Regions from separate parts of the Pseudomonas huanghezhanensis genome, predicted to be linked through region 3. Evidence: riboswitches for the same ligand, from Rfam matches in the RefSeq annotation. Region 3 holds a riboswitch; each other region holds the start of a gene.
What was found. A riboswitch is a leader RNA that binds a small molecule or an ion and turns the genes downstream of it on or off. The one in region 3 is predicted to bind cobalamin.

Region 1 (10,129 bases), 940 kb from region 3:
GTAAGGCAGCCCGCTCAGCAACATAGCCAGCACGGTGAGCGGAATGACAGCGATGAACCATGCCGTCACGCCATGACTGCGCCAGCCGCGTCCACCGGGGTTGAAGCGTTGTTCGAGACGATCAGCGAAACGACCGAAGGCCACCAGCGGGTGGTTTCGTTTTGGCTCGCCAAGCAGCGCGTCCAGCGCAACCCCGGCGATGCTCAACAACGCCACGCTCATGGATGCACTCCCCAGGTATTTTCGTAAACCAGCTCGCTGAGCGGGCGGGCCTGCGCCCAGCCTTCCATCACCAGCATCGGCTGTGGATAAAATTCGGCGACCGGCCCCAGACACAAGATGGCCAGCGGCTTGGCCCCGACCGGCATGCCCAGCACCTCGGCCAGCGCCTGAGGCTCGAACATCGAAACCCAGCCCATGCCCAGCCCTTCGGCGCGGGCGGCCAGCCACAGGTTCTGGATTGCGCAGGACAACGACGCCATGTCCATTTCCGGCAACGTCCGGCGGCCAAAAATGTGCTTTTCACGATCATCCATCAACGCTGCGACCAGCACTTCGGCGCACTGCTCGATGCCCTCGACTTTGAGCTTCATGAAGTGATCGGAACGTTCGCCCAAGGCCTCTGCGGTCTGGATGCGCTCAAGCTCAACGTGGGCGCGGATACGTGCACGCAACTGCCGGTCCGTGACACGAATGAAACGCCAGGGCTGCATGAGCCCGACGCTGGGCGCGTGATGGGCCGCTTCAAGCAAACGCGCCAACAACGCAGGCTCAACTGAGCCGCCGCTGAAGTGACGCATGTCCCGTCGTTCTGCTATCGCCCGATAAACCGCAGCGCGCTCGGCGTCACTGAAAGCCTGGTCGCTCATGGCAAAAACAGCGCCGCCACCGCCTGGGGGTTGGAAGGGAAATAGAAGTGCACATAGGAAGCCGTCATCCGGCCTTCGCGGTAGACCGCTTCGGCGCCTCGCCCGCCATTGGGGCTGATGCCACGGGTGATCGGTTGCAGCTCAGTGCTGGTCAGCGAATGGTGATAGGTGTGGCCACGCAACGTGCCTTCCGGCAGCTCGACATTTTGCAGCGCCAGGGCGGCGAGACGCTTTTGCATGACGGCCTCGCCGCTGAGCAGTCCGACCAGGTCCGCGCGCACGCCGTCGACATCGGTCAAAGCGTCCAGCAGATACAGCATGCCGCCACACTCCGCCAACAGCGGTTTACCGGCGGCGTGATGCTGACGGATCGCGTCGAGCATCGGGGTGTTTTCGCCCAGAGCCACGTGGTGAAGCTCCGGATAACCGCCAGGAAGGTACAAGCTGTCTGCTTCCGGCAATTGCTGGTCGCGAATGGGCGAAAAGAACGACAACTCGGCGCCCATCGCCCGCAGCAAATCAAGGCTCGCGCCATAGATGAACGCAAATGCTTCGTCATGGGCGATGGCAATCCGAACCCCTTCGAGCAAGCGCTCGGCGGGCACGACGTCAGGCGCTTCAAACGTCACGACCGGCGGCAGCGCCACTTCACAGGTACTGGCCAGCGAGTTCGCTGCTGCGTCGAGTCGCACGTCAAGATCATTCAGCTCGCTGGCCTGCACCAGCCCCAGATGGCGGCTGGGCAGTTCGATACCGGTCTCGCGGGACAATGCGCCGTACCAGCGCATGCCTTCAGTGAGGCTGTCCTCCAGCAACTGCGCATGACGGACCGTGCCCACCCGGTTGGCGAGTACGCCGGCAAAAGGCAGGTCCGGCTGATAACGCGCGAGCCCCAGCGCCAAGGCGCCAAACGTCTGGGCCATGGCGGTGCCGTCGATGACGCCCAGCACCGACACGCCAAAACGTCGTGCCAGATCTGCGCTGGATGGGGTGCCATCGAACAGCCCCATCACACCTTCGATCAGGATCAGGTCAGCGTCGGCGGCAGCTTCCCACAACAGGCGTCGGCTTTCGTCCTCGCCCACCATCCACATGTCCAGTTGGTACACCGGGTTGCCGCTGGCGCGCTCGAGGATCATCGGATCGAGGAAGTCAGGGCCGCACTTGAACACGCGGACCTTGCGCCCTTGATTGCGGTGCAATCGGGCGAGCGCGGCGGTCACGGTGGTTTTGCCCTGTCCGGAGGCGGGTGCGGCGATCAATACCGCCGGGCAGTGCCTTGCCTCGCTCATGAACGCTTACTCACAGCTCAATACCCTTTTGCGCGCGGATACCGGACTGGAACGCATGCTTGATCACGCTGATGTCGGAAGCAGTGTCCGACAGGTCGAGCAATTCCTGTTTGGCGCCGCGACCGGTCACGACGACGTGCTGCATCGGCGGGCGCGCCTGCAAGTCGCTGAGCACTTGCTCAAGATCGAGATAGCCATGCTTGAGCGCGATGTTCAGCTCGTCGAGGATCACCAGGCCAATCTCGGGATTACGGAGCATCTCTTGCGTGACGGCCCAGGCGGATTCTGCAGCAGCGATGTCGCGCTGACGGTCCTGGGTTTCCCAGGTGAACCCTTCGCCCATGACGTGGTAGCGGACTTGTTCCGGGAAACGACGGAAAAACATCTCCTCGCCGGTGCTGTTACGGCCCTTGATGAACTGCACCACGCCACACTGGATGTCGTGGCCCATGGCGCGGGCCAACATGCCGAATGCCGAGCTGCTTTTGCCTTTGCCGTTGCCGGTCAGCACCAGCAGCAGGCCGCATTCGTTGGGTGAACTGGCGATACGCTCGTCCATCACGGCTTTTTTGCGCAGCATGCGCGCCAGATGGCGTTCGTCACGTTCGGGGGATTCGCTCATCTCGGCTCTCCGCTTGAGGGGCAGGTAAACGCAGACGAAGAGCAAAGGCAGGCACTGGCAGCACGACGCAGATCAAAGACCCGGGCCGCTGCGCAGAGCATCGCCCTCCGTGATGCTGTTGAATTGGATCAGGCCGGTCTCCGGACTCATGAGCGAACTTTCTGGCCACGCGCCTTCCCATGCTCAATGAACACAGTGGCATCGTGCGCGGCCTTCTCATTTACCGTTGCGGAGGCAGTGCCGGGATCAAAGCGCGAGGCATTCTCACCGGCTTCCCTGTTTCACCCTGTCGAGCCTTGCTCGATGGGCACCTGAAACAAGTGGCGAAGGGTAGAGGGTTGGGGTTTGAGCGTCAATCAACGCAGCGTCTGATCCGCCGGTTGAACCTAAGAAGGCTCAGGTGCCTCTACCTAGATACACAAAAATACAAACTGCACCCGAAATGGAGATCGACGATGTTCAAGCTCAGACCTCAATTTGTCCTGCTGCTGTTGGTTACCGGTGGCCTTGCTGCTTGCGGCGAGTCTTCCACCTTGCAAGTCAGTGACGGCATGGGGGCATCGCCCAAGCTGCCTGAACCCAATAAAACGCTGATCCCTACTGTGAACATCGCTCCGGCAGTCGGCTGGGCCGCCGGCGCCAAACCTGTCGCCGCGCCGGGCACGCAGGTCGCTGCGTTCGCCGAGAACCTCGACCACCCGCGCTGGCTGTACGTCTTGCCGAACGGCGATGTACTGGTGGCCGAGACCAATTCGCCGCCAAAACCTGACGACAGCAAGGGCATCCGCGGCTGGGTCATGGAAAAGGTGATGGGCCGCGCAGGTGCCGGCGTGCCCAGCCCGAACCGCATCACCCTGCTGCGCGACAAGGACCACGATGGCGTGGCAGAAACCCGCACCGTGTTTCTGGAAAACCTCAATTCGCCGTTCGGCATGGCGCTGGTCGGCAACAAGTTTTACGTGGCTGACACTGATCGGTTAATCAGCTTCAACTACGAGCCCGGCCAGACGTCGATCACCGGCCAGCCGACCAAAGTCGTCGATCTGCCGGGCGGTACGCTCAACCATCACTGGACCAAAAACGTCATTGCCAGCAAAGACGGCAAGAAGCTCTACGTCACCGTCGGCTCCAACTCCAACGTCGGCGAGAACGGCCTGGATCAGGAAAAAGACCGTGCAGCCATCTGGGAAGTTGATCCCGCCACCGGAGCACATCGCATTTTTGCCTCGGGCCTGCGCAACCCCAACGGCATGGATTGGGAACCACACACCGGCGCGCTCTGGACGGCAGTCAACGAACGTGACGAAATCGGCAGCGACCTCGTGCCGGACTATGTGACGTCGGTCAAGGACGGCGCTTTCTACGGCTGGCCCTTCAGCTATTACGGGCAACACGTCGATGTTCGAGTCACACCACAAAATCCGGAACTGGTGGCCAAGGCGATTGCGCCCGATTTCGCGGTTGGCCCGCACACCGCGTCCCTCGGCCTGGCATTCGCAGACGGCAAAACACTGCCTGCTCCGTTTACTGAGGGCCTGTTCATCGGGCAACACGGCTCCTGGAACCGCAAACCCCACAGTGGCTACAAGGTGCTGTTCGTACCGTTCAAGGATGGCAAGCCGAGCGGAACCCCTGTCGACCTGTTGACGGGCTTCCTGAATTCGGATGAGAAGGCGCAAGGCCGTCCAGTGGGCGTGATCAATGACAATAACGGCGGGCTGTTGGTCGCCGATGACGTCGGCAACAAGATATGGCGAGTGACGGCAGCGAAAACCGCACAGGCTTCTAACGCGGCAAAATGATTCGTCGATAAATCTGTGGGAGGAAGCTTGCTCGCGATGGGGGAATGTCAGTGCTGAATGTGCCAACTGACACACTGCAATCGCGAGCAAGCTCCCTCCCGCAGCAACACACTCAACGTGCTACTGCCGCGCGAGGCTCGAAGGCTGGATGACGCGCTTGGCGTTGAGCCAGGCTTTCTGCCAATAGGGCTTGTCGAGGCTGTCCAGTTTGACCGTGCCACCGGTGGCCGGTGCATGCACAAAACGCCCTTCCCCGACGTAAATCCCGGCGTGACTGACGTTGGAACCGCCCGACGTAGCAAAGAACACCAGATCACCCGTCTGCAGTTGACTGCGATTGATGTCCGGGCCGCGCAGGGTAATCATCTCGCGGGTCGAACGCGGCAAGCTGATGCCCGTCGCATTACGGTACACGTAGCCGATCAAGCCACTGCAATCGAACCCGGAATCCGGTGTGTTGCCGCCCCAGCGATAAGGTGTGCCCACAAGCCCGATGGCGCGGACGAGCACGTCGTCTGCAACGGGGGAGGTAAAGTCGGAAGGAGCGGAAACGATGGGCTTGGGGGCAACCCGTTTAGGGGCAGGCGGTGGAGTGCTGGCACACGCCGCCAGCAATACGGCCATTGATACGACAATCAGGCGAACCGGTAGCGACATGGATACAACAACCTGCAACGGATGCGGCCTAAGCCCCTGCCTGAGAGGAGCTGGAACTGCGCACAATCAGGATTAACCTGTTGCGCGCCCGGTATTCAACGATGTTGGCGCTTGAGTGTAGTCGAATTCAACGCTGTCGTTGTTTCTGCAACCTGAGTCTGGGCAGGTGCCATCGCCAACGCGCGTTTGGCTTCAATGAAAGTCCTCGACCAGTAGGCATCGTCGAGGCTGTCTACACGAACACCCCCGCTGCGGCGGCTGCTTGAGTGGATGAACTGATCATCACCCAGATAGATACCCGCATGGCTGACGCGACCGCGACCGGCAGTGCTGAAAAACAGCAGATCGCCTGGTTTGAGGTCGTTACGCTTAACGAGGGGTGCATCGACGTTGATCATTTCACGCGTTGAGCGCGGAAGACTCATGCCGGCCTCTTCGCGGAAGAGATAACCGATAAAGCCACTGCAATCAAAACCCGAGGAAGTCGAAGTGCCGCCGAAACGGTAGCGCGTACCGATCAGGGCTTTGCCACGCTCAAGGATGCTGTCGGCCAACGCTGGCAGCTGATACGGCTTGCTGTCTGCAAACTGTGCCAGTTCATCTTCGGTGGCGATTTCGTCCTGCAGCACGGAGGCGTAGTCGGCTCTGTGTGCAGCGGATTGGGCGGTAACAGAATTCTGCATGTGCTGATTCTGAGCCTGCTGTTGCGACGCTGGCATCTGGGCCGCGCAGCCGAACAACAGGGTAACCAGTGCGAGGGGCACGAGGGGTGCGAAGCGATTTAGCATGGGCACGACCGTGGCGGATGTGTAAAGAAGCCGAGACTATGCCCTCAATCATCCTCATTTGCAAATTCAATCGAATCAAATGTGACTTAGGAGGTCCCCCATCACATCTAAGGCCCTGCACTTCAGGAACACGTCCATTTGCGCAGAATGATCGGTTTGCGAAGGGTTTATCTCGGCGGTAAAGCCTCCCGATACCCTCACCCGAAAGATCGGCTCGTGAATATACGGAAAGCTGGCGGTGGTGCCAATACTTAAAACAGCATCGAAGCCTTTTGCCATCTCTTCGTACAGCATATTCAGTGCCAGCTCTGGCAACATTTCTTCGAACAACACCACCGGTGGTCGCAGCACGCCTTGGCATTTGCCGCACAAAGGCGGCAGCGTCCGCTGCAAATGCTCACGCAGTTGCGGATCTATGGCGCCACAAGACTGACAGTAGAGCGGTGCGAGCTGCCCATGGATTTCTATCAGCCGTTCCGGTGGGCTGCCCGCCGCACGATGATAGCCATCTACGTTTTGCGTCAGCACCCAGCAACCAGGCTTGCGACGCTGCAACTCGGCGATAGCATAGTGCCCCTCATTGGGCTGTCCACCCAGGCAGGCGCTGCCTAATTGGGCAATGTACTTCCAGCACAAGGCAGGGTCACGGCGCAGCATAGGCCCGGACAGCGCGACTTCGATCGGTAAGCCGTCGTCGGTACGCCCGTTGTAAAGCCCGCCAACGCCACGGTACGTCGGCAATCCCGAGTCTGCCGAAAGTCCGGCCCCGGTAATGATCAGGATGCGATTGGCGTGGCGCAATGCTGCCGCGGTTTGCAGCACCAACGACCGGTCGACACTGGGGTTCACCAGCCGAGGGTCTCTTTAAGGAAGGGGATGGTCAATTTGCGCTGGGCCTGTAACGAGGCCTGATCGAGCTGTTCGAGCAAGTCGAACAATGCACTCATGCTGCGGGTGCCGCGGGTGAGGATGAAGTGCCCGACCTCATCGGTCAGGTGCAGGCCGCGACGCGAAGCACGCAGTTGCAGGGCGCGGAGTTTTTCCTCATCCGAAAGCAAGCGCATCTGGAACACCAGCGCCATGGTCAGACGGGACTTTAAATCGGCGAGCTTCACCGGCAGTTCACGGGGTGAGCATGAAGCAGCAATCAGCAACCGCCGGCCGCTGTCGCGCAGGCGGTTGAACAGGTGAAACAAGGCTTCTTCCCATTCAGGCTTGCCGACGATGGCCTGAATATCATCCAGACACACCAGCTCGTATTGTTCCAGATGGTCGAACAGCTCGATGCCCTCATCAATCACTTCAGCCAGCGGGAGATAGACCGCAGGCTCACCCAGTTGCTCGAAACGCAAGCAAGCGGCCTGCAACAAATGAGTGCGCCCTACCCCATGCTTGCCCCAGAGGTAAATGAGGCTTTCAGTCCAGCCGGCGTCGGCTTCGCACAGCCGCTCGACATAGCCGAGTGCTGCGGCATTGGCGCCTGGATAGTAATTGACGAAGGTGGCGTCATCACGCAGACGCACACTCAGGGGCAGCTGAATAGGTTTCATGCTGGCTGAACGGCTAGTGAAGAGCCGCCAAGGGGCCTCTATGTAAAGTGCGCAAAGTTTATACCGGTGAGCCGGGCCGCACAATGCAGCAGACCCCCTGCAAAATCAAAGGCTTGCGCAGGCTCCCCGGCGGGCCTCGGTTTGCGGGTCAAAACACAGCCATAAAAAAGGCGTCTGGCGCTTCAAACGCCAGACGCCCTTCACTTTTTAAGCGTTTACAACTTCAGGTCTTCCGAGCCGCCGTAAATGTCCGAGTCCTTATAAAGGTCATGCACGTGACGCACGAGAACCATGATCACCGCAGCCACCGGAAGCGCCAACAGAATGCCGGTGAACCCGAACAACTCGCCGCCCGCCAGGATGGCGAAAATCACCGCCACCGGGTGCAGCCCGATGCGATCACCCACCAGCAACGGCGTCAGGACCATGCCTTCCAGCGCCTGACCCACCATGAACACCGCGACAATGCCCAACATCGGATACAGGTCGCCGCCGAACTGGAAGAAACCGGCGATGATCGCCGCCCCGATGCCGATCACAAACCCCATGTACGGCACGATCGCCGCGAGACCCGCAATTACGCCGATCAACAGCCCCAACTCCAGGCCCACCAGCATCAGGCCAGCAGCGTAAATCACACCCAGCGCCACCATCACCAGCAGCTGCCCACGAATGAAAGCGCCCAGAACCTCATGGCATTCACCTGCCAGCGCGACGATTTTGCCCTCGCGGTGACGCGGCAGCAGACTGCGAAGCTTGGCCATCATCACGTCCCAGTCGCGCAGCAAGTAGAAGCACACCACCGGAATCAGCACCAGGTTGGTCAACCAGCCAATCAACGCCAGCGTCGAAGTGGTGGCTTGCGCGAGGACGATGCCGACGATGTCGCCCGTCTGACCCATGTGCTCCGAGATCGCCGCCTTGACCTTGTCAAACTTCCAGAACCCGTCCGCCAGCCCCAGCTTTGCTTGCGTCAACGGCATTGCCGTGTGTTGCAACCAGTCGAGAATCTGCGGCGCCAGTTCGTATAAGCGGTACAACTGCTTGGCGAGCATGGGCACCAGCACCAGCAGCAAACCCAGCAGAATCAGGGTGAACACCAAAAACACCGACACCACGCTCACACTGCGCGACAACCCGAGTTTCTCGAGACGATCCGCCAGCGGATCCCCCATGTATGCCAACAGCAGCGCCACTAGAAACGGCGTCAGGATCGAGTGGAGCAAAAATACGAACAGGCACAGCAGGACAATCCCACCGATCCAGAACCAACGACGCGTATCAGTCATTACCGCCTCTACCGCCACTCATACCGTGGCCCAAAATGAATGCCTTTTTTACAACGTCGTTATGAACGCCGCTACCAGCGAAAGTGCAACTGCGGCGTTGAAACCGGTTGAACAGTTGGAGCAGCGCCCGGAACCGGCGGTTGATCGCCCGCGACCGGTTCCGCTGGAACCGGGTCGGCAGGCACTTCCTGCAACTTGGCCAGCGACAACTGGGAACGCACCTGATCAGGACTCCCGGACACGTCGAACACCACACGGTCGCCGCTGGCGGAATTCAAACGTCCACCAAATGGCTCCAGCAATCGTGTCAGTTGCGCATAATGCTCAAGGGTCATGCCCTGAACCTCAATCGCCATGCCTGACGATGCGCCGGGCTTGACTACAAACCTTGGCGCGAGCCGCTGGCTTACGCCCAAGAGAACAGCATCGGCCAAGGTCTCGGAACTGGTGCCCGTAGCCGTACCCTGTTCGCGTTGATCGCCCAGCCACAAGTGCCACTTACCTTGCCACTGACCGCCGTTTTCGACCGCGTGCACCGCCAGAATCGCGTCGGAACCGTAGCGCTCGGAGGCCTCTTTCAACGGTCCTACGTCATTGCTTTCCAGCGCTTTGGCGTTGCCCATGCCTTGTTCGCCAAGGTCCGCCAACGGCAGCCGCAGCGGCAAGCCCCGGTGTTGCGCAGCACGTCGCAGAGGGTCGGCGGAAGATTGACCATCACCCACCAGATTGGAGCCGTCGGTGGTGTCGTTCAACCACCAGGCGAGGATCACCGGGCGGTTACTGCCCCACAGCGACAAACCTGCGGCGCGCAGCGTGCGGTCGGTGCTCGATGGATCGAAGTCCACCAACAATGACTCTGGCGGGCCTGCCTCATAACCGTACTGGCTGATGATTTTTTGCGGATCGGTGCGAACCGCCGCCAACCCGGAACCTTGCGCGGCCTTGGCATCGCCCGTAAGACGGATGACCAGGGTTTCGAGCGCGGCTTGAGTGGCGCGGGCTTTCTCGTCAGGAGATTGCCCGCTCACTGGCTCGCGGACCTGATAGAGATTGCTCACCGTTTCGGCAAAGCCGGGCAAGCTGAATACAGAAAGGCAGCCTGCGAACAGAAAGCGGGTCAGACGCATGGAAGGGGGTAGACGCATGAAAAATTCCCGAAGGGCAAACAGCCGCATAAACAGCCGCGTAAAAATGAATGGCGAGATTCAGACCGCACCGGAGCGTGAATCACTCCCGCTGGCGACAAAGTTACACCTTATA
Region 2 (10,129 bases), 340 kb from region 3:
TTTATACAGAGAGAAAAAAGGCCTTCCTCAGGCCAGCAACTCAATCATTCGGCGCACGCCCAGCACGTTGATAGCCCTTTTCAGGTTATAGGCGTTTATCGCAAGCGCCATTTCCGTTCGCGCACCCTTTAGCTGGCGAAGCAAGAACCGGCCATTGCCGTAGATCCATTGTTTGAGGTTGCCAAACGGGTGTTCGACGATGCTTCTTCGGGCATCAACCATCTCAGGATGTGCCTGCATTCGCTGCTTCATTCTTTCAAAAGCTTCTTCGTGAACGTGTCGCTTGATCGAGCGATAGCGGCTCTTGGTGCATCGATGTTTAAGGGGGCAGGAGCCGCAGTCATTAGCGTTTGCGCGGTAGATTCGCTGTCCCTTGTTCAGTTGCAGCAGGGGCAAAAAATGCCCGGCCGGGCATTGGTAGCGGTCGTTTTGCTGGTCGTAGTTAAAATCGTCCCGGCCAAAAAAAGTGGGGTCTTCAATGTTGTTGCCCCGATTAATCGGTACGTACGCCGTGATGCCGGCGTCATCACAGGCCTGAAAATGCTCGCCGTTTGAATAGCCGGCATCTGCAGTAACGGTCAGATTCGGTTGTTCAAGGACTTCCTGAGTCGCTTTTGCCATCGGCTCCAGTTGCTTGCGATCATCGCCTTCCTGAGTCACTTCGTGGTGCACGATCAGGCTGTTTTCAGCGTCGACTGCGGTCTGCACGTTGTAGGCAACGGCCATGCCCTGCGGGCTCGCATCATCCGCGCGTCGCTTTCGGTGCTGATGAATTGGGTGATCTGCAGTTCGTCCATCAGCGCCTGGCAGGTCAGGTAGTCGTCCCGTTTGGCGGTCAGTTTTGCCAGCACCGTCTTAACAGCGCTTCGATCAACCACCTCTTCATTTTCGTCGCGATCTGCGCAGTCCAAATCCTCTAGATACTTGGCTATGCGGCGGTCCAATTTTTCCTGATCGCGCTTGAGGTGCTTGGTGCTGATGTGACGACGGGCCGAAGCGACAGCCTTGAATTTGCTGCCATCGATGGCGACCAGATCACCTTTGACCAAGCCTGCGGTTCGGCAGAACTGAACAAACGCGCGGCAGGTTGCAGAGAACGCGGTGGCGTTATCCTTGCGGAAGTCGGCGATGGTTTTGAAGTCCGGCGCGAGGCGGTTGAGCAGCCACATGACTTCGATGTTGCGTTGGCACTCAGCTTCGAGCCGGCGCGAAGACCGTATGCGCTGGAAATAACCGTAGATGTAGAGCTTGAGCAGATCGGCGGGTTGTAAGGTGGACGTCCGTTGCCTTTGGGGATGGCTTTATCAAAACCCAGAACCCGGAGATCAAGGCGCGAAACATAGGCATCAATGACCCGGACGAGATGGTCTTCGGGAATGACTTCGTCGATGGAAACCGGAAACAGGCTGGTCTGGTTTCGAGATTCGCCCTGGATGTACGCCATAAGAAAATGCCCCGCATCTTTCGATGCGGGGCATTTTCTTAGATCTGGGGCGGGTTGGCTAGGTTTTCACACAGTCTGTGTAGGAGCCAACTTGTTGGCGAGCCGCTGTCCGGGTTGAAACAGTGATGCCGCCACGCGAATGAATTCGCGTCTACAGATCTCGCGCCCAATCGCATCCAACAAACGTACAGATCTCGCGGCCAATCGCCTTTAACGAACTTAAAGATTTCGCGGTTAATCGCCTCTAATAAACGCTACGAAACCCTGTAGGAGCCTGACGAGCCAAAGCGAGGCCGCGATACGGTCCATCAGACAAACCGCATCACCGACCATCAACCACCGAACGCCAAACCCGTGGGAAGGAGCTTGCTCGCGATAGGGTCCACCACGATAAGATGCCGGGCTAAATCGTGTGTGGTTCGCAGAGGAAAAGGTATTGGATCAGCTCACCATCGTCGCACCGGTCAGCGCGGATATTCCTGAAATCATCGAGTTCACCCTGGCCGCACGCGCCGAGCTTTTTCCCAAGCTGGATGGGGCCGGTATGCCAGCCGATCTGGCGGATTTTGCCAGCGTTTACTTAAACGGTAAGGGACGATTTCTGCTGGCGCGCGACGCAGGGCGAATCGTTGCCTGCGTCGGTTATCTACCCTACGACAGCCGCTTCCCGCACCTTGCCTATCCAGGCCTGAACGTGGTCGAAGTGGTCCGCCTCTTCGTGCACCCCGCGTATCGCCGCCCAGGTCTGGCGACCAGGTTGTACGAGGCACTCAAAGCCTTGGCAGTGGCCGACGCGGTCGATGTCATTTACCTGCACACCCACCCGTTTTTGCCGGGTGCCATCGACTTCTGGCGCAAACGCGGTTTCGACGTGATCGATATCGATGCCGACCCGGTGTGGCAGACGACCCATATGCACAGCCCGCTTTGATAACCAGAACGTGGACCGACAGGACGCCTCACGCTGAGCGGAAGCGCAAGATCTGCGCGCCGTCAGCGGGGTCGATCAAATAGTGCGCCTCCACGCCGAAGGTCTCTCGCAAGCGTTGCGGGGTGAGCACCTGCAGCGGCGTGCCGAGGGCGACAAGTCGCCCCCGGTCAAGCACCGCAAGTCGATCGCACGTCAGTGCCTGATTGAGATCATGCAGCGCAATCAGCGTTGTAACCGGCAACGCTTGCACCACGTTCAAAATCGCCAGCTGGTGCTGGATATCCAGGTGATTGGTCGGTTCATCCAGCAGCAGGATTTGCGGACGCTGCGCCAAAGCACGGGCGATGTGCACCCGCTGACGTTCGCCGCCTGAAAGATTGCGCCAGCTGCGGTTTTTCAGGTGCGCCGCGTCGACATCCTTCAGGGCCTGTTCGACGATTGCATCGTCTTCCTTTGACCAAGGGCTCAAGGCTGACAACCAGGGCGTTCTGCCCAATGCGACCGCATCAAACACACTCACCGCCTCCAGCGTATCCGCCTGTTGCTCGACCAGGGCGAGTGTCTGCGCGATGTCACGCCGCGACAAAGACCTGAGCGCCTTTGCGCCCAGCTGCACCGAACCCTGGCTGGGTACGCACAATCCGGCGAGGACTTTGAGCAAGGTGGATTTGCCGGAACCGTTCGGTCCGACAATGCCAAAAGTCTCGCCAGACCGGATTTCCAGCTCGATGCCGTGCAGCAATTCGGCATCACGCACGCGCAGACCGAGCCCCGAACACGAGAGCACGGGGTGATCCAATGCCGCCGTGGCGTCGTTCATCGTGCTGTCCCCCGGCCAATCAGAATCAAGGCAAACACCGGAGCGCCGACCAGCGCCGTGACGACACCAACAGGGATCACCTGGCCCTTGATCAGGGTGCGCGACAGGACGTCGGCAGCAATCAGAAACACTGCGCCGCCCAACGCGCTCGCGGGCAGCAACCGCGCATGGCGGGTGCCCAGCAACAGCCGTGCAGCGTGGGGGATCACCAGGCCGACAAAACCGATCGAGCCGACAATCGAGACCATCACGGCCGTCACCAGCGCCGCGCAACCGATCAGGATCAGCTGCACCCGCCACACCGCGATACCCAGCGAGGCCGCGGAGTCGGCACCAAACGTGAACGCATCCAGCGAACGCCTGTGCCACAGGCAAACAGCCAGCCCCAACAGCGCTGCTGGCACGCACAGCCAGACCGACGGCCAGCGTACGCCGCCCAGATTGCCCAGCAACCAGAACATGATGCCGCGCGCCTGCTCGGAGTTCGCCGACTTGGTGATGAGAAATGCCGTCAGCGCATTGAACAGCTGCGACCCTGCAATCCCCGCCAGAATGATCTGGCCGGTGCCTGCGCTGCGTCCACTGGCACGGGCCAGTAGCACCACCACTGCAAAGGCTGCGATGGCGCCGACAAAGGCCCCGACCGACAGCGAAATCAGCCCGGCCCCCACACCCAGCAATGCCACCAGCACGGCGCCGGTTGAAGCGCCAGCGGAAATTCCGAGCAAATAAGGGTCAGCCAGCGGATTGCGCAGCAGCGCCTGCAAGATGACGCCGCATGTCGCCAGCCCGGTGCCGCAGGCGCCCGCGACCAAGGCGCGAGGCAAGCGGTAATTCCAGACGATGCCCTCGTCGATGGGGTCGAGGACGTAGCCTGCGGCCCACAACTTATTGGCCAGCACCTGAAACACCACGGATGGCTCCAGGGTGGTCTCACCAATGGCGACACCGGCAAAGACAGCGAGCAACAACACAACCAGTGCGAGCAGCGTTCGAGAAAGCATTGAGGTCATTTCGCCGGGTTGAAGGTATTGATGGCGGCCGCCAGGGTTTCAAGGCCAGTGAATGTCCTGACACTGGCCTGCATCACCATGGCGTCTAGAACGATGATGCGGTTGTTCTTCACGGCGTCCATGTTGCGCGTCACCGGATCATTGCGCAGGAATTCGAGCTTTTTCTGATAGTCGTCAGCGGGGAAGCGGCGACGGTCCATGCGCGCGATCACCAGAAAGGTCGGGTTGGCCTTGGCGATGGTTTCCCAGCCCACGGTGGGCCATTCTTCATCGGACTGCACAATATTGCGCACGCCCAAGGTGTCGAGCATGAATTGCGGGACGCCCTTGTGGCCGGCCACATACGGATCCAGCTCCAGGCCGGGGCTGGAGAACCAGACCAGCGCGCTTGCGTTTTGCTTCGGCGCATCGTGGGCCAGCGCCATGGATTGAGCGAGACGGGCCTTGAGTTCGGCAATCAGCGTCTGACCCCGGTCCTGAACATCGAAGATCTCGGCCAACTGACTGATGCTCTTGTAGACGCTGTCTATCCGGAAGGCTTCCAGACGTGTGCCGTCCGCGCCCACCAGGTTGTTCTTGGCTTCGCAGTCGGTGGGCATCAGGTACGTCGGGATTTTCAACTCATGGAACTGCTCGCGCGTGCCGACCGCGCCTTGCGCGCCCACCATCCATTCCAGCTCCACGGCCACCAGTTCCGGGCGCTTGGCGATAACCGACTCGAAACTCGGGGCGTTGTCCGCCAGCCGCTCGATGGCATCGTTTTGCGACTTATAGAGGGGCAGTACGTCGTTGAACCACAATGACGTGCCCACCACTTTGTCACTCAAACCCAAGGCGTACAGCATCTCGGTGCCCGCCTGGCCAATGGTCACCGTGCGGGTTGGAGCGTGCGGAAAGGTCAGGGTGCTGCGGCAGTTTTCGACGGTCAGCGGGTAATGCGTGGGGGCAGAATGGGCGAGGGTGGCAACGCTCAACGCGGTGACCAGGGTAGCAAGGCGCAACATCAGCATGAGGCTGTCTCCATCCGACCGTACACGGGGCAGGGGGCTCGAACCGGAAACACATCTTCAACCGCTGCCATCGGCGATGGGATCGCCCGTCAGCCTGGCACGGCTAGCTGCTGAGATGTCCTTCCCGGACACCCCGCCGGTTAGTGATTTGCTTGGCCGGCAGGTCTCCTGACTGATGCGTCGTCGCCTGACTCCGGCCTTCCCGGACATCAGTCCAGTGGCTATTGAGGAGCAGGCTCGGCACCTACAGTTGCGGGGGCAGTTCCGATTGATGCCGGGGGCGGCATTTCGGATTCCCTATTAGTCCCGTGGGGGAACCGGCGGCGGGCATGGTAGACGATCATCGGGGTTATCACCACCGACCGCGGTCGCGTCGATGAAACAGGGTCTGATTGCGCCCGGCTCAAGCGCTGCGCTCAAGCCGTCACCCGGCCTTGATCTCACCATGTGAGTGCATGGACCCAGTGGTCGCGACAAGGCTTGCCGCTGTGTGGCCTGCGCGGTAAACCTTGGGTAACGACCGACGCAGGAACGCTCATGTACCCGCTTATCACTCACGTCGACAGCGATCATTCACTGCCCGAAAGCGCCGATGTGGTGATCATCGGAGGTGGCATCGTCGGGGTCTGCACCGCCTACTTCCTGGCCGCACGCGGCGTCTCGGTGGTGCTGGTCGAAAAAAGCGGCATCGCCCATGAGCAGTCTTCGCGCAATTGGGGCTGGGTGCGCACCCTGGGCCGTGATGTTGCGGAAGTCCCGTTGGCGATTGCCAGCCTGAAGCTGTGGGACGAATGGCCCACGCGACTCAAGCACGACACCGGCTTCACCCGTGCGGGCATCCTCTACGCCTGCGAATCGGAACAGGAGATAGGCAACAAGGTGGCGTGGCTGGAACAGGCGCGGCCACTGGGCATCGACGCACAATTGCTTGACCCGGCGCAGATTGAAGCCCGCTTGCAGTCGAAGATGCCGGGGTCGTGGAAGGGTGCGCTGTTCACGGCCACCGACGGCCGCGCCGAGCCCGGCATTGCCACCGCCGCCATTGCCGAAGGCGCTCGTGCGCTGGGGGTAAAAATGCTGACGCGCTGCGCTGCACGGGGCATCGAGACTGAAGCGGGGCGGGTCAGTTCGGTGATCACCGAACGGGGCGAAAACAAATGCAAACCCGTGGTGCTGGCAGCCGGTGCCTGGTCGGGATTGTTTTGCTGTTCGTCACCCATGACCTGGCCGTGGTCGGGCACATTACTGATCGGGTAGCGGTCATGTACCTGGGGCGCATCGTTGAAGTCGCGCCCACTCGCGAGCTGTTCAACCTGCGAGGACGTCTCGCCAACAAGTTAGCTCAAGAGGTCTTACAGCACCTGACGGCTACGCAAACGGCATAGGCCCGGGGAAGTTGCCGATAGGCACCCAGTGGGTGATCAGGCCGGTGTCGGGTTTCCAGTGGTGCAGCAACAGGGCGGGCGGTTCCAGCCATGACGCCTCTTTGGCATGCGGGTCCAGCGCCAGGGCAATGGCGGTAGTTGTGCTGGGGGCGGTGCAGAGTACGGTCCCGCCGAAGCGCAGTTGCATGGAACGGTGGATATGACCGCACACCACGCGTTCAACCGCCGGAAACTGCGCGACCAGCTGGGCAAGCCGATGCCCGTTGAGGCACGCGTAGGTATCGATGTAGGGAATGCCGCTCAAAAACGGCGGCTGGTGCAGCATGATCAGGGTCGGCCGTTCAGGCTCTTGCGCGAGCGCCGCTTCTAACCAATCGTGCGCTGCGTCATCTATGTCACCGTGGTGCTCGCCGGGCACGGTCACGTCCAGGCCAATGATGCGCATCGGGCCAAGACCGGCCGCGATGAAGTGCACCGGGTCATCGTCAGCACCCGGCATGCCCCTGCAGAAGTTCTCCCGGAACAGCCCGCGGTCGTCGTGGTTGCCGGGAATCATCAGCAGCGGCTGCTCGATCCGGCTCAGCAGCGCACGCGCCTTCTCGTATTCGGCGGGCTGACCTTCATCGACCACGTCACCGGTGATGATCACCACCTCCGGGCGGGGCCACAGTGCATTCAAGTGATCGATGGCTTGCTCGCACATGGTGTTCGAGTCCACCAGCCCCTGGTACAAAACACCTTGGGGCCTTATGTGCAAATCTGAAAGGTGCGCGATCAGCATGGTGAACCTCCTTTTAAACGGCATCAATGTAAGTGGCGCGTCACGGTCGGACTCAGCGCGCACTGAGCCATGATATCGTTCCGACCTTGCTACGAACTGTCAGAGACTCCCATGAAATTCATTCACCAGCGAGAACACTTGAACGAGGGCGACATCGTTGTCATCGAGTGTTCTAACCCCTGCAACATCCGCTTGATGAGCGATGCCAACTTCCGCAGCTTCAAAAACGCAGGTCGGCACACTTACCACGGCGGCGCGTTTGAAAAATTCCCGGCGAAAATTGTCGTTCCCAGCAGCGGCTTCTGGAACATCACCCTGGACACCGTGACCCGCAGACCGATCAGCGTCACACGCAAGCCAAACCTTACCCATTCGATCAAGTTCATCCGGCGCTCTTCGACGCGACTGAGCTGACGCGCCCAGGGTTCTAAGCTGGCGTTAAACAGGCGAGCGGCAAACGCACATCCATGCAGGGCCTGCAACATTCGTCCGGTCGAGTTCAATATGTAGCGGATAGCGCCGATAACCTTCGTATGATAAGGAGGCTGTCCCGATGTTTAACAATAAATTGAAATCCCAGCTCAATTCACAAGCCGCTGAACTGCTGGAACTGCGTCAACTGCGCGATGGATTGAGTACTGAAATGCTGATGTTGAGCATCGACTCCACGTTTAAAGTCACAGACTGCAACGACAACTTTGCAACGGCGCTGGGCTACACGACTGACCAACTAATAGGCCGCCCCATGGCGAGCATCGTGCCGCAGTACGTGACCAAACTGCCGTGTTTCAAGAATTTTCGGGCCGCGGTTGCGGCCGGCAAGTCGATCACCGATGAATACCGTTATTCACACGCGGACGGGTCGCTGGTGTGGCTGCATGCGCACTGGCAACCCGTCCGGGACGCTGCTGGCGCGTTGAGCCACATCACCTGTTACGCCACAAACATCACCGACCAGCTGGAAAAGGCGTCGGAAAACACCTCCTTCATCGACGCATTGCTGCGTTCCACGGCGGTCATCGAGTTCGATCTGACGGGCCATGTCCTCACCGCGAACGACCAGTTTCTCAAAGCCATGAGCTACAACCTGGCCCAGGCGAAGGGCAGTCATCACCGCATTTTTTGCCGTGCAGAGGAGACGTCCTCGCCAAAATACAAAGATTTCTGGGCCACCTTGAACAGGGGCGAATTCGTTGCCGGCCGCTTCAATCGGGTAGATAGCCATGGGCGGACCGTGTGGCTGGAAGCGACCTACAACCCGGTGTACGACACCGAGGGCAACCTGTCCAAAGTGGTCAAGTTTGCAACGGTGATCACCGATCTCGTCGCCCGCGAGCATGAAGTCAGTAAAGCAGCTGAAACCGCGTTTCAGATCTCGCAGCAAACCGATATCAGTGCGCAACGCGGCGCGGTGGTTGTCAACGAGACCGTTTCGACCATGCGCAAGATCGCCGATGACATGCAGGCGGCAGCGGGGGGCGTGGAAGCGCTCGGCAAGCAATCGCTACTGATCAGCTCAATCATCCAGACCATCAGCAGCATCGCCCAGCAGACCAACCTGTTGGCGCTCAACGCGGCCATCGAGGCGGCGCGGGCCGGCGAACAGGGCCGGGGCTTTGCGGTGGTGGCCGATGAGGTGCGTCAACTGGCCGGACGCACCAGCAGCGCCACCGAGGAGATTGCCTCGGTGGTGCTGCGCAACCAGAAACTGGTCGATGAAACGGTCTATGAAATGGCCAACAGCAAGTCGCAAGCCGAGCAAGGGCTGGAACTCGCCACGCAAGCCGGGCAGGTCATCGTCGAGATTCAGGACGGCGCGCGCAGGGTGGTCGATGCGGTTGGCAGGTTTGCCAACCAGATGGCCTGACCACGCTTATGAGGCCTCACCAAGCCCTGCATGCCAGTCGGCATGCAGGGTATCAGCCACTTTGTGTCGATTGAAGTCTGGAGCGCCGTCATTCCACCAGACCAGTCCTCGCTCACCCAACGCTACTTTCGCGGCATTCACGTGGGATCTTGCGGCCTTCAACAGCTCGGCATCTTTTGATGCTTTCTCGGCCTTGACCTCGCGCCGCGCATCCATTAACGGGTTAACCCGTTGTTGTCGCTCGTCCTGATCCAGCGAAGGATTGGAGCACCGCCAAAGCTGGCCTTTGACAACAAAATAACGTCCATCTGGCGTCGTTGGGTTCATCTGAAACACCGTCTTGATGCGTGGGAATCGGTTTGGACAGTGACGCTAGCGTGATGGCTCGGCGCGTTCAAATTGCCTAAAGGCGTATTCTTGGCGCGGGTCTTTTACCCGCGTTATCAAAACCCATGGACCAACTCGCAGGAGATACAGGTTTGAACGGGCTTATTGAATATCTGGAAGTATTCACACACCGCAAGTCAGAGGTCGAGCGACTGCTGCTGACAAAAGCACGCGCGAACACCGTCATCAAATACCACGAAGTTTATGATCTTTTTGAAATGGACAAACCGTCCTGTGCAAGTGATCTGATCTGGAGGGGGTGTGTTTGGGAAACGGTGGAAGAGGTAGCACGTCAACTGTCATCCCCGGATGGAGCCATCTACTACGCAATGCTTTCAAATCGCAAAGGCGTTCCGGAGGACGTCTTCTGGTGGTATTTCATAAGGAGCCGCAAAACAGAGTACGAAGCAGACACCGGTAAAAACCTGACCAATGTTGAATCGCTCAATGACGCACACAAACTGGAAATTGCCCATTACGAACGCCTGAGG
Region 3 (10,129 bases):
CACCCCGACTGGCATTGCCCTAGATGAAAAAGCCCCCAAGCGTGATTTCGAACGCAAGCTGGTGCAGCGGGAGGGACACTTAACGCGACGACTGACCCGATCAATCGCTGCATCGGCGCCTATTGTTCGCGCCAGGGTATCGGTCCGGTGTTCACCGACATCGAGCAAACCCTGAGCCGCCTGGCATTGAGGCCGGCCGCTGCATTGAAAGTCATCGATTACCTGCCCGAGGCGACCATGCTGCGTATTCAGGATGGCGCTGGCAAACGCATCATGTACAGCATGCTGCGCAATCGCGCCCACAGTAACGTTGCGTTTTTGCTCGGCGAAGCCTATCGCTATCAGCCAAAGCTGGACACGCTGACGATCTACCCTGGCGTGCTCAGCAGCTACCCCAACTTCATGTTCAATGTACCCGCCAATGAGGTGACGGCCTGTGTCGATGCGCTGGAACAGGCCCGGCACAAGGAGGCGTTCGAGAAGGTGGTGGACCGTTGGGGTGTGCGCCGCAGTCATCCTTTGTTCTGGAGCTGCTTTCATGATCTGGAGCGTTATGTCCAGGAGACCGAGCCGCGTGAAGCGGGGGTGCTCGACATGAATCGGTATGAGAATCTGTGAAATTTCGGTGAGAAACATTTTGAAAAAGTCAGCCGTTGCGAGGGTGCCGTGTCGCCCCCGTATGCGCTGCGTTTCGCCGGGAAACCCTTGTAAAACATGGCCTGCCGCCATTAGACACGTCGTCCGGCAGCGCGAACCTTTTTGAACGTATGGCAGTCGGAAGCTGCGAGTCGTCCTGAAATATTGACCTTCATGAAAGGTCTTTGCGAGGGGCTGTGTTGTGGTTTCCAGCGTATGCGACAAGAGGTTAGCGATGTTGATTTCGGTTCAAGCCCTGCGGGCACTCGCCGCGTGGGCCGTTGTGTGTCATCACTTCATGCAGATTTTCTTCGACTTCCACCCAAGCGGCCCGCTGGGGGAGTTTTTCACCTCAAAGGGCGCGGTCGGCGTCGACATTTTCTTCGTCATCAGCGGCCTGGTCATCTACCTCTCGACCCTCGATAAAGACATGCCCGCCGGCCGGTTCATGCTCAACCGCATCATTCGGATTGTTCCCGCGTATTGGCTGTACACCGTGGTGATGGGCTTGCTGGTTATAGTTGCCAGCCCGTTGTTGCCACATCAAGTGGTGGACTGGCAGAGCTTCATGCTTTCGCTGTTGTTCATACCCTCGGAAAACCCGGGCGGTTACGGGCTTTACCCGACCCTCAATGTGGGCTGGACGCTGAACTATGAAATGCTGTTCTACGTGCTGTTTTCCATGGTGTTCCTGTTCCAGCAGCGTCACCGGCCGCTGATCATCGCGGCGGCGCTGTTTGCCGTCAGCGATGTACTGGGTCGCTCGGGGCTGATCAGCCGCTTCTACGCGAACGATATTGTGTATGAGTTCCTGCTGGGGATTGGTATCGGCGTCGTCTACCGCCGGGGCTGGATCAGTCAGCGGTTGTGGTTGCCGCTGCTGGCGATCGGCGCGGCGTTGTTTACCATCAACCAGCTTGCACCCAGCCCCAGGATCATCAACTGGGGGTTGCCGAGTGCGGTCATCGTGATCGCCTGCATCTCGCTGGAACCCTACTTTCGGGGCAATCGCTTCCTCAAGACCATGGGTGATTGCTCGTACTCGGTATATCTGCTTCATGTCTTGGTGCTTTACGGCGGCTGGCTGCTCACCGAGCGTTACGGGCTCAATCCGTATGCGGTGTTCGCGGTGTGTGTGCCGGTCATCGGGCTGGGCGCGTGGGCCAGCTATGAGGTTATAGAAAAGGGGTTGTATCGCCGCATGAAGGGCTGGCTGGATAATCGGCGGCTGGCCAAGGAAGCCGCGGTTTCGTGAGTCGCCGTTCGCCGATGCTTTACCTGACTAGAATACTGGGACTTTGTCAGTTGCTTCTGATTGGCGTAAACTCCCGCCACGTCTGCGAGGAATTTTCATGACCGCTATTACTATTACTGATGCCGCCCACGACTATCTGGCCGATCTGCTTGAAAAGCAGAACACGCCGGGCATCGGCATCCGCGTGTTTATTACCCAGCCTGGCACCCAATACGCTGAAACCTGCATTGCTTACTGCAAGCCAGGCGAAGAGAAGTCCGAAGACAAGGCCATCGGCCTCAAGAGCTTCACCGCCTGGATCGACGCTTTCAGCGAGGCGTTTCTGGACGACGCCGTTGTCGATTACGCGACTGATCGCATGGGCGGGCAACTGACCATCAAGGCGCCAAACGCCAAAGTGCCAATGGTCAGCGCCGACAGCCCGATCAACGAGCGCATCAATTACTACCTGCAAACCGAGATCAACCCGGGTCTGGCGAGCCACGGCGGCCAGGTCAGCCTGATCGATGTGGTCGAAGAAGATGAGGCCAATATTGCTGTGCTGCAATTTGGCGGCGGCTGCCAGGGTTGTGGTCAGGCTGATGTGACGCTAAAGGAAGGCATCGAGCGCACCCTGCTTGAGCGCATTCCCGAGCTCACAGCCGTCCGTGACGTGACTGACCACACGCAAAAAGAGAACGCTTACTACTGAGTAGTCAGCGTATCGACAAAAGGCCCCGACTGGTTCGGGGCTTTTTTATGGGCGCTTTCTTCAGGACTTGGTTCAAAGCCTGACATCGTCTCGCCAACAAGTTAGCTCCTACAGGGGGGCGTGCAGCATTATCGCGAGCAAGCTCCCTCCCGCATTTATCTGCGTTCGGATCGACATCTGTAGGCGCGAATTCATTCGCGTGGCGGTGGATCTGTTTCGAAGCCTGACATCGTCTCGCCAACAAGTTGGCTCCTACACAGACCGTGTGAAAACCAGATAACCAGCAGCTAACCAAAAAAATGCCCCGATCACCTCGGGGCATTTCCCATTTATACAGAGAGAAAAAAGGCCTTCCTCAGGCCAGCAACTCCATCATTCGGCGCACGCCCAGGACGTTGATAGCCCTTTTCAGGTTATAGGCGTTTATCGCAAGCGCCATTTCCGTTCGCGCACCCTTTAGCTGGCGAAGCAAGAACCGGCCATTGCCGTAGATCCATTGTTTGAGGTTGCCAAACGGGTGTTCGACGATGCTTCTTCGGGCATCAACCATCTCAGGATGTGCCTGCATTCGCTGCTTCATCTTTCAAAAGCTTCTTCGTGAACGTGTCGCTTGATCGAGCGATAGCGGCTCTTGGTGCATCGATGTTTAAGGGGGCAGGAGCCGCAGTCATTAGCGTTTGCGCGGTAGATTCGCTGTCCCTTGTTCAGTTGCAGCAGGGGCAAAAAACCCGGCCGGGCATTGGTAGCGGTCGTTTTGCTGGTCGTAGTTAAATCGTCCCGGCCAAAAAAAGTGGGGTCTTCAATGTTGTTGCCCCGATTAATCGGTACGTACGCCGTGATGCCGGCGTCATCACAGGCCTGAAAATGCTCGCCGTTTGAATAGCCGGCATCTGCAGTAACGGTCAGATTCGGTTGTTCAAGGACTTCCTGAGTCGCTTTTGCCATCGGCTCCAGTTGCTTGCGATCATCGCCTTCCTGAGTCACTTCGTGGTGCACGATCAGGCTGTTTTCAGCGTCGACTGCGGTCTGCACGTTGTAGGCAACGGCCATGCCTGCGGGGCTCGCATCATCCGCGCGTCGCTTTCGGTGCTGATGAATTGGGTGATCTGCAGTTCGTCCATCAGCGCCTGGCAGGTCAGGTAGTCGTCCCGTTTGGCGGTCAGTTTTGCCAGCACCGTTTTAACAGCGCTTCGATCAACCACCTCTTCATTTTCGTCGCGATCTGCGCAGTCCAGATCCTCTAGATACTTGGCTATGCGGCGATCCATTTTTTCCTGATCGCGCTTGAGGTGCTTGGTGCTGATGTGACGACGGGCCGAAGCGACAGCCTTGAATTTGCTGCCATCAATGGCGACCAGATCACCTTTGACCAAGCCTGCGGTTCGGCAACTGAACAAACGCGCGGCAGGTTGCAGAGAACGCGGTAGCGTTATCCTTGCGGAAGTCGGCGATGGTTTTGAAGTCCGGCGCGAGGCGGTTGAGCAGCCACATGACTTCGATGTTGCGTTGGCACTCAGCTTCGAGCCGGCGCGAAGACCGTATGCGCTGGAAGTAGCCATAGATGTAGAGCTTGAGCAGATCGGCGGGGTTGTAAGGTGGACGTCCGTTGCCTTTGGGGATGGCTTTATCAAACCCCAGAACCCGGAGATCAAGGCGCGAAACATAGGCATCAATGACCCGGACGAGATGGTCTTCGGGAATGACTTCGTCGATGGAAACCGGAAACAGGCTGGTCTGGTTTCGAGATTCGCCCTGGATGTACGCCATAAGAAAATGCCCCGCATCTTTCGATGCGGGGCATTTTCTTAGATCTGGGGCGGGTTGGCTAGGTTTTCACACAGTCTGTACAGGAAGCGAAACCGGGATGACGAGCTAAGGCCTGAAAACATGTGCGTGACCCGCGTGATACAGGGACGACTCGCTGAACACTTCGTTGCCCAGCACGCGCCCGACCAGAATCAGAGCGGTACGCCGAAACCCCTTGTCCTGCACTTTCGCCTCGATATCTGCCAGTGTCCCGACTACCCAGTCCTGATCCGGCCAGCTGGCTCTATGCACCACTGCAATCGGGCAGTCGGTGCCGTAGTGGGGCATCAACTCGGCGACGATCTTCCCGAGGTTCTTGACCCCGAGGTGAATCGCCATCGTTGCGGTGTGCTGCGCCAGCTCGCCCAGCGCCTCGCCGGCAGGCATGGAGGTTTTGTCGGCGTAGCGGGTCAGAATCACGCTCTGGGAAATGTCCGGCAGCGTCAATTCGGCACCCAGCAGCGCAGCGCACGCGGCTGTTGCGGTGACGCCTGGGATGATTTCAAACGCAATGCCCAGCTCGCGCAGGTGACGAATCTGCTCGCCAATTGCGCCATACAGGCTCGGGTCTCCCGAATGCACACGCGCAACGTCTTGACCCCGTTCATGAGCAGATTTCATCAGGGCGATAATTTGCTCGAGGTGCAATTCGGCGCTGTTGATGACCTGAACGGCTCGATGACCTTCAAGCACGGCTTCCGGAACCAGCGAACCGGCGTAAATGATGACCGGGCAGTTACCGATCAGGCGTTGCCCTTTGACGGTGATCAGCTCTGGATCGCCGGGGCCTGCGCCGATGAAATAGACGGTCATGGGGGTCTCCGAAGTTTACTCAGGTGTACGAACCAGCCAGGGCGAAGGTGGCATCGTCCTTGTTGCGGCGTGCAATCAACAAGTGGACAGGAGCGGCACACAAGCGAGCTGCCAATGCCAGCGCTGTGCTTTCAGCGACGCCATAGCAGCCGGTCGCGTCGAAAGCAGCTTGCGAGCGATGACTCAGTCTTTGCTCGAACTCCGCCACTTGATCCGCGCTGAAAAACACCAACGGCACACCGAGCCTTTCGCTCAGCGCCAGCAATCCCGGCTCTGAAGATTTGAGGTCGATGGAGGCGAGGGCAGTTACGTCGCCGACGGCCATGCCAAAGAGCGCAAGGCTTTCGTCGATCAACCCCGCCAGCACTTCGACCGGACAACCGCGTTTGCAGCCGATGCCGATCACCCGGACTGTAGACAGAACTGGCTGGCTCATGCGGCGTGGGACAACCCGGCTGCGTTCAGTTCCGGATTTTTGCGACGGAACAGCCAGGCGCTGATGAGGCCCATAGCCACCCAGAACACGGCGTTGGTCAGCAATGAGGCGATTTTGAACTGCGATTCAAGCGCTTCCGGTGCCAGGCTGGAGTGAATTAGCGGCTGCGGCGCGCCAATCACGTGCGGCACCAGCAGAATCGCCGCAGCCAGCACCTTGAGCATCCAGTGGTGGGCGAATACCAACAGGGCCAGCGCCACGGCTGTCGACGCGGCGGCGCTGATCCACCAGAACTGGCGCTGGGTCAGATCAGCTGCAGCGGTGCCCGGCAACTCGGGTGGCAGGCCCAGGGTCGGCGCGAGGACGAACACGGCAAAACCCGCCAGCCCCCACAATGCGCCCTCAGCAGTACGGCCCGGCGCACGCAGCGTATACAGCGCCGCAAGCATCAGCGCAAAACCGACCGCGACCACCAGATTGCCACCTGTGGTGGACAGCACGCGTTGCCAGCCGTCTTCCGGCTCCCACGCTTGCGCGTCATGCACATGCGCGGCCATGGCGCCGTCACTGTGCTCATGCGGTTGCACCTCGGAGGCGGGCGCCTTTTCATAGGTTTCGGCCTGAAGAATCAGCGGCGCCACCCAGAAGCTTTGCAGAACGGTCAGCAACAGAGCGGCCAGCAGCCCGGTGAATCCTGCCGTTTGAGCGATACGCTTGAACATGGCGTCGGACCTCAATGGCAAGGGAAGGCTGAGCTGTGACGGGTGTCATGCGCGGCGTTGTGTACTGCATCGATGTGCGAAAAACCGGCGAAATACACCAGGCATGCGCCCAGGATCATCGCGCTGACAGAGGCGGTCAGGCGTTGGGTCTGGGTGGTGCTGCTGGCGGTAGTGATTGGGCCGGTGGTACTGATCGACATGGCGCGTCCCTCTGAAATGTCAGCGAACAGGAAAGCGCAGTGAAGCCCGCTGACAGGCGTCAGCAGGGACTCAACAGCGCCCGCCCACCGCGGGTTTGTGATGTGAACGTTTCGGGCCGGTCTCCGGGCTCGCGAGGGGTGCAGCGCGCAGCGCGTGGCACCTTCAAGAGTCCCTTCCCATGCCGCACGCAGTTGGCGTGAAAGACACAGTGGATCTGACTCTTCTCTCGCTTACCGTTGCGGGGGCAGCGCCGGACTTGCGCAAGCCGAAGGCTTGCACGCACCGGTTTCCCGTTTCACCCTGTGAAGGGCACCCGTAACAAGGCGTGTAGGAGAGCATGGCCGGGCGGCCAGCGTCAATTGCGGGCCGGCCGTGTGCGCAGGTGGTAATGAGCCTTGCGGAGATTGACCTGAACAGGGTCACTGCGTAGCCTTGCGGCAGTCGAGGTTCGCAGGTCCGGTGACGTCCGGGCCAGTGCTAAGAAGGGAATGCGGTCAGACGCCGCAGCTGCCCCCGCAACTGTAAACGGTCATGTTCATTGCACAGCCACTGCGCGAGCGGGAAGGCGCGATGAATGCTTGTCGCGCATCTCCAGCGCCCGGCACGCCACCGTAAGCCAGGAGACCTGCCTCGACCCGGGAGCCATGCGCGAGCACGAGCCCCATTCATTCTCATTACAACCGGGCGGGGTGATCCGGTGGCGAATCCAACGGCCAGCCAGTCTCAGTGCTGCGTCGTTTTCGTCCCTTTTGCCCGCCGCAAAGCCTGAGGGCAACCGATGAAAACACTGGCCAAACTCCCCGTCACCATCGTCACCGGCTTTCTCGGTTCGGGCAAAACGACTCTGCTGCGCCACATGCTCGACAACGCTGAAGGACGCCGCATCGCGGTGATCGTCAACGAGTTCGGCGAGCTGGGCATCGACGGCGAAATTCTCAAACAATGCACCATCGGCTGCACCGAAGAAGAAGCCTACGGCCGGGTTTACGAGCTGGCCAACGGCTGCTTGTGCTGCACCGTTCAGGAAGAGTTCTTCCCGGTCATGCGCGAACTGGTTGCCCGACGTGGCGACCTCGACCACCTCCTCATCGAAACCAGCGGGCTGGCACTGCCCAAGCCGTTGGTGCAGGCGTTTCAGTGGCCGGAAATCCGCAACGCCTGCACCGTTGACGCCGTGATCACCGTGGTCGACAGCCCGGCCGTGCTGGCAGGTACCTTTGCGGCATTCCCGGATCAGGTCGATGCGCAGCGCAAGCTCGACCCCAATCTGGACCACGAGTCGCCCCTGCATGAGCTGTTCGCGGACCAACTGGCGAGCGCCGATCTGGTGATCCTCAACAAGGCCGACATGCTCGACGCCGACTCGCTGGCCGCGGTGCGTGCTGAAGTCGCCGAAGAGTTGCCCCCGGCGGTCAAAGTCATCGAGGCCAGCAAAGGTCAACTGCCGATCAGCGTGCTGCTGGGCCTGGGCGCTGAGTCCGAGCAACACATCGACAGCCGCAAGACCCACCACGATCACCACGAAGGCGACGATCATGAGGACCACGATCATGATGCTTTCGACTCGATTTCCATCACCTTGCCCCAAGCCGACGAAAGCCTGCTGCTGGACGCGCTGACTCAGGCCGTCGTGCAGCACGGCATCTTGCGCGTGAAAGGCTTCGCTGCCATCCCCGGCAAGCCGATGCGCCTGTTGGTGCAAGGCGTTGGCACGCGGTTCGACAAGCATTTTGACCGCGCCTGGAAGCCTGAAGAAGAGCGCGTGACACATCTGGTGCTGATCGGTCAGGAACTCGACGCTACGGTGCTCGAATCACAGCTGCGCGCTGCGGTTTCCTCCGTTGCGGCCAAAGGTTAATCCATGCACCTGCTCAGAACCCAGCCCGGCGGGTTTGTCCCGGACGACAGCATCGCTGACCTCGGTCAAACCCCCGCCGAACTGGTGATTCTGTGCAGCGGCGATTCCAGTCTGGCGTTGCTGGCTGAAACGGCCCGGCAACTCCCGGACGATTACCCAAGCTTTCGTCTGGCCAACCCCATGCAGGTGCAGAACCATGCCTCGGTCGACCTTTACGTGGACGAGGTGCTGCGCCACGCCAAGGTGATTCTGCTTTCTTTGCACGGCGGTATCGGCTACTGGCGCTATGGCGTCGAGCGTCTGGTGGAGCTGGCGGCACGTGGCGTGAAATTGATTCTGATGCCCGGTTGTGATCGGCCAGATCCCGAACTGACCGGTCTGAGCAGTGTGCCGGCAGAAGAGGCCGAGCGGCTATGGCATTTCCTGCGACAGGGCGGCAAGCACAATGCCATGCAGTTGTATAACTGCATGGCCAGTAGCTGGTTCGGCCGCGATTATCCGTGGACCGAGCCGCAGCCCCTGCAGCGGACCGTTATCTACCACCCCAAAAAAGCCAGTGCCACGCTCGGTGACTGGCAGGCCGACTGGTTGCCCGAGCAACCGGTGGCGGCCTTGTTGTTCTACCGCTCGCACCTGCAAGCGGCCAATACCGGGTTTATAGATGTGTTCTGCGAGCGCTTGCTCGCGCAGGGACTCAATCCTCTGCCCATCGCCGTAGCCAGCCTCAAAGAGGCTGGCTGCATGGCGGCGTTGCAGGACTGGATGGACGAAACCGACACCGAGATCATCCTCAACACCACGGGCTTTGCCCAGTCCAGCCCTGAAGCCCCGCACCTGCGCCCGTTTCGCCGAAACATTCCGGTGATTCAGGCCATCTGTGCGCAAGACAACGAGCCCGCATGGCAGGCCAGCGAACAAGGCCTTGGTGCCCGGGATCTGGCGATGCACATTGCGCTGCCTGAGCTGGATGGGCGAATCATCAGCCGGCCGATCAGCTTCAAGGACCTGGCGTGGTACAGCGAGCGCAGCCAGTCGGACGTTGTGTGCTATCGCCCCCAGCCTGAGCGCATGGACTTCGTCGCCGAACTGGCGCGACGCTGGGCTTTACTGGGGCGTTTGCCCAATCACGACAAGCGTGTGGCGCTGATTCTGGCTAATTACCCGACACGCGACGGGCGAATCGGCAATGGCGTAGGCCTCGACACACCGGCCGCCGCGCTGAATATCCTGCGTGCGCTGCTAAACGAGGGCTATCCCCTGGCACCGCTGCCTGAGAGCGGCACGGCGTTGATTCACGCATTGTTGGGCGGCGTGACCAATGATCCCGAGGGCCGGGACCAGCGTCCGTGCCACCAGAGCATGGCGATGGACGAGTACCTCGCCGCTTTCGCTGCCTTGCCCGAGGCCAATCAACATGCAGTCACTGAGCGCTGGGGTGCGCCCGACACCGACCCCATGTGCCGGGGCGGGCGGATGATGGTCGCCGGGCTGCGCTTTGGTCTGACCTTCATTGGCATCCAGCCGGCGCGCGGTTACGGCGTCGATCACAGCGCTGTGTATCACGACCCAGACCTTGTGCCGCCGCACGGCTATCTGGCGTTTTATTTCTGGTTGCGCAAAAGCTACGGCGCCCACGCTGTGATCCACGTCGGCAAGCACGGCAATCTGGAGTGGTTGCCGGGTAAAGGTGTCGGGTTGTCGGAACACTGTT

Region 1: linked by a shared signal. The riboswitch ahead of cobO (cob(I)yrinic acid a,c-diamide adenosyltransferase) and the one ahead of cobW (cobalamin biosynthesis protein CobW) in region 3 are both predicted to bind cobalamin.
Region 2: linked by a shared signal. The riboswitch ahead of OYW20_RS12585 (ABC transporter substrate-binding protein) and the one ahead of cobW (cobalamin biosynthesis protein CobW) in region 3 are both predicted to bind cobalamin.

What each region holds. Positions count from the first base shown of each region.
Region 1 covers NZ_CP113949.1:4,112,655-4,122,783, forward strand. Annotated here, with positions in the region: gene cbiB (adenosylcobinamide-phosphate synthase CbiB) at 1-222, opposite strand, end outside; gene bluB (5,6-dimethylbenzimidazole synthase) at 219-869, opposite strand; gene OYW20_RS18455 (cobyrinate a,c-diamide synthase) at 866-2,161, opposite strand; gene cobO (cob(I)yrinic acid a,c-diamide adenosyltransferase) at 2,172-2,783, opposite strand; cobalamin riboswitch at 2,898-3,113, opposite strand; gene OYW20_RS18465 (PQQ-dependent sugar dehydrogenase) at 3,239-4,585, shown strand; gene OYW20_RS18470 (C40 family peptidase) at 4,706-5,242, opposite strand; gene OYW20_RS18475 (C40 family peptidase) at 5,338-6,030, opposite strand; gene OYW20_RS18480 (NAD-dependent deacylase) at 6,106-6,879, opposite strand; gene hda (DnaA regulatory inactivator Hda) at 6,876-7,580, opposite strand; gene OYW20_RS18490 (AI-2E family transporter) at 7,796-8,869, opposite strand; gene OYW20_RS18495 (DUF2066 domain-containing protein) at 8,941-9,996, opposite strand.
Region 2 covers NZ_CP113949.1:2,835,131-2,845,259, forward strand. Annotated here, with positions in the region: partial or broken gene OYW20_RS12565 (IS1182 family transposase) at 28-1,444, opposite strand; gene OYW20_RS12570 (GNAT family N-acetyltransferase) at 1,881-2,375, shown strand; gene OYW20_RS12575 (ABC transporter ATP-binding protein) at 2,404-3,195, opposite strand; gene OYW20_RS12580 (FecCD family ABC transporter permease) at 3,192-4,208, opposite strand; gene OYW20_RS12585 (ABC transporter substrate-binding protein) at 4,205-5,218, opposite strand; cobalamin riboswitch at 5,360-5,555, opposite strand; gene OYW20_RS12590 (NAD(P)/FAD-dependent oxidoreductase) at 5,756-6,475, shown strand; gene OYW20_RS12600 (phosphodiesterase) at 6,587-7,384, opposite strand; gene OYW20_RS12605 (DUF1883 domain-containing protein) at 7,496-7,798, shown strand; partial or broken gene OYW20_RS26260 (PAS domain-containing protein) at 8,034-8,663, shown strand; partial or broken gene OYW20_RS26265 (methyl-accepting chemotaxis protein) at 8,817-9,251, shown strand; gene OYW20_RS12615 (hypothetical protein) at 9,258-9,578, opposite strand; gene OYW20_RS12620 (hypothetical protein) at 9,704-10,129, shown strand, end outside.
Region 3 covers NZ_CP113949.1:3,171,140-3,181,268, reverse strand. Annotated here, with positions in the region: partial or broken gene OYW20_RS14185 (fatty acid cis/trans isomerase) at 1-618, shown strand, start outside; gene OYW20_RS14180 (acyltransferase family protein) at 872-1,891, shown strand; gene nfuA (Fe-S biogenesis protein NfuA) at 1,989-2,582, shown strand; partial or broken gene OYW20_RS14170 (IS1182 family transposase) at 2,938-4,349, opposite strand; gene cobM (precorrin-4 C(11)-methyltransferase) at 4,455-5,201, opposite strand; gene OYW20_RS14160 (cobalamin biosynthesis protein) at 5,221-5,637, opposite strand; gene OYW20_RS14155 (CbtA family protein) at 5,634-6,359, opposite strand; gene OYW20_RS14150 (CbtB domain-containing protein) at 6,371-6,559, opposite strand; cobalamin riboswitch at 6,657-6,892, opposite strand; cobalamin riboswitch at 6,988-7,207, shown strand; gene cobW (cobalamin biosynthesis protein CobW) at 7,339-8,418, shown strand; gene cobN (cobaltochelatase subunit CobN) at 8,422-10,129, shown strand, end outside.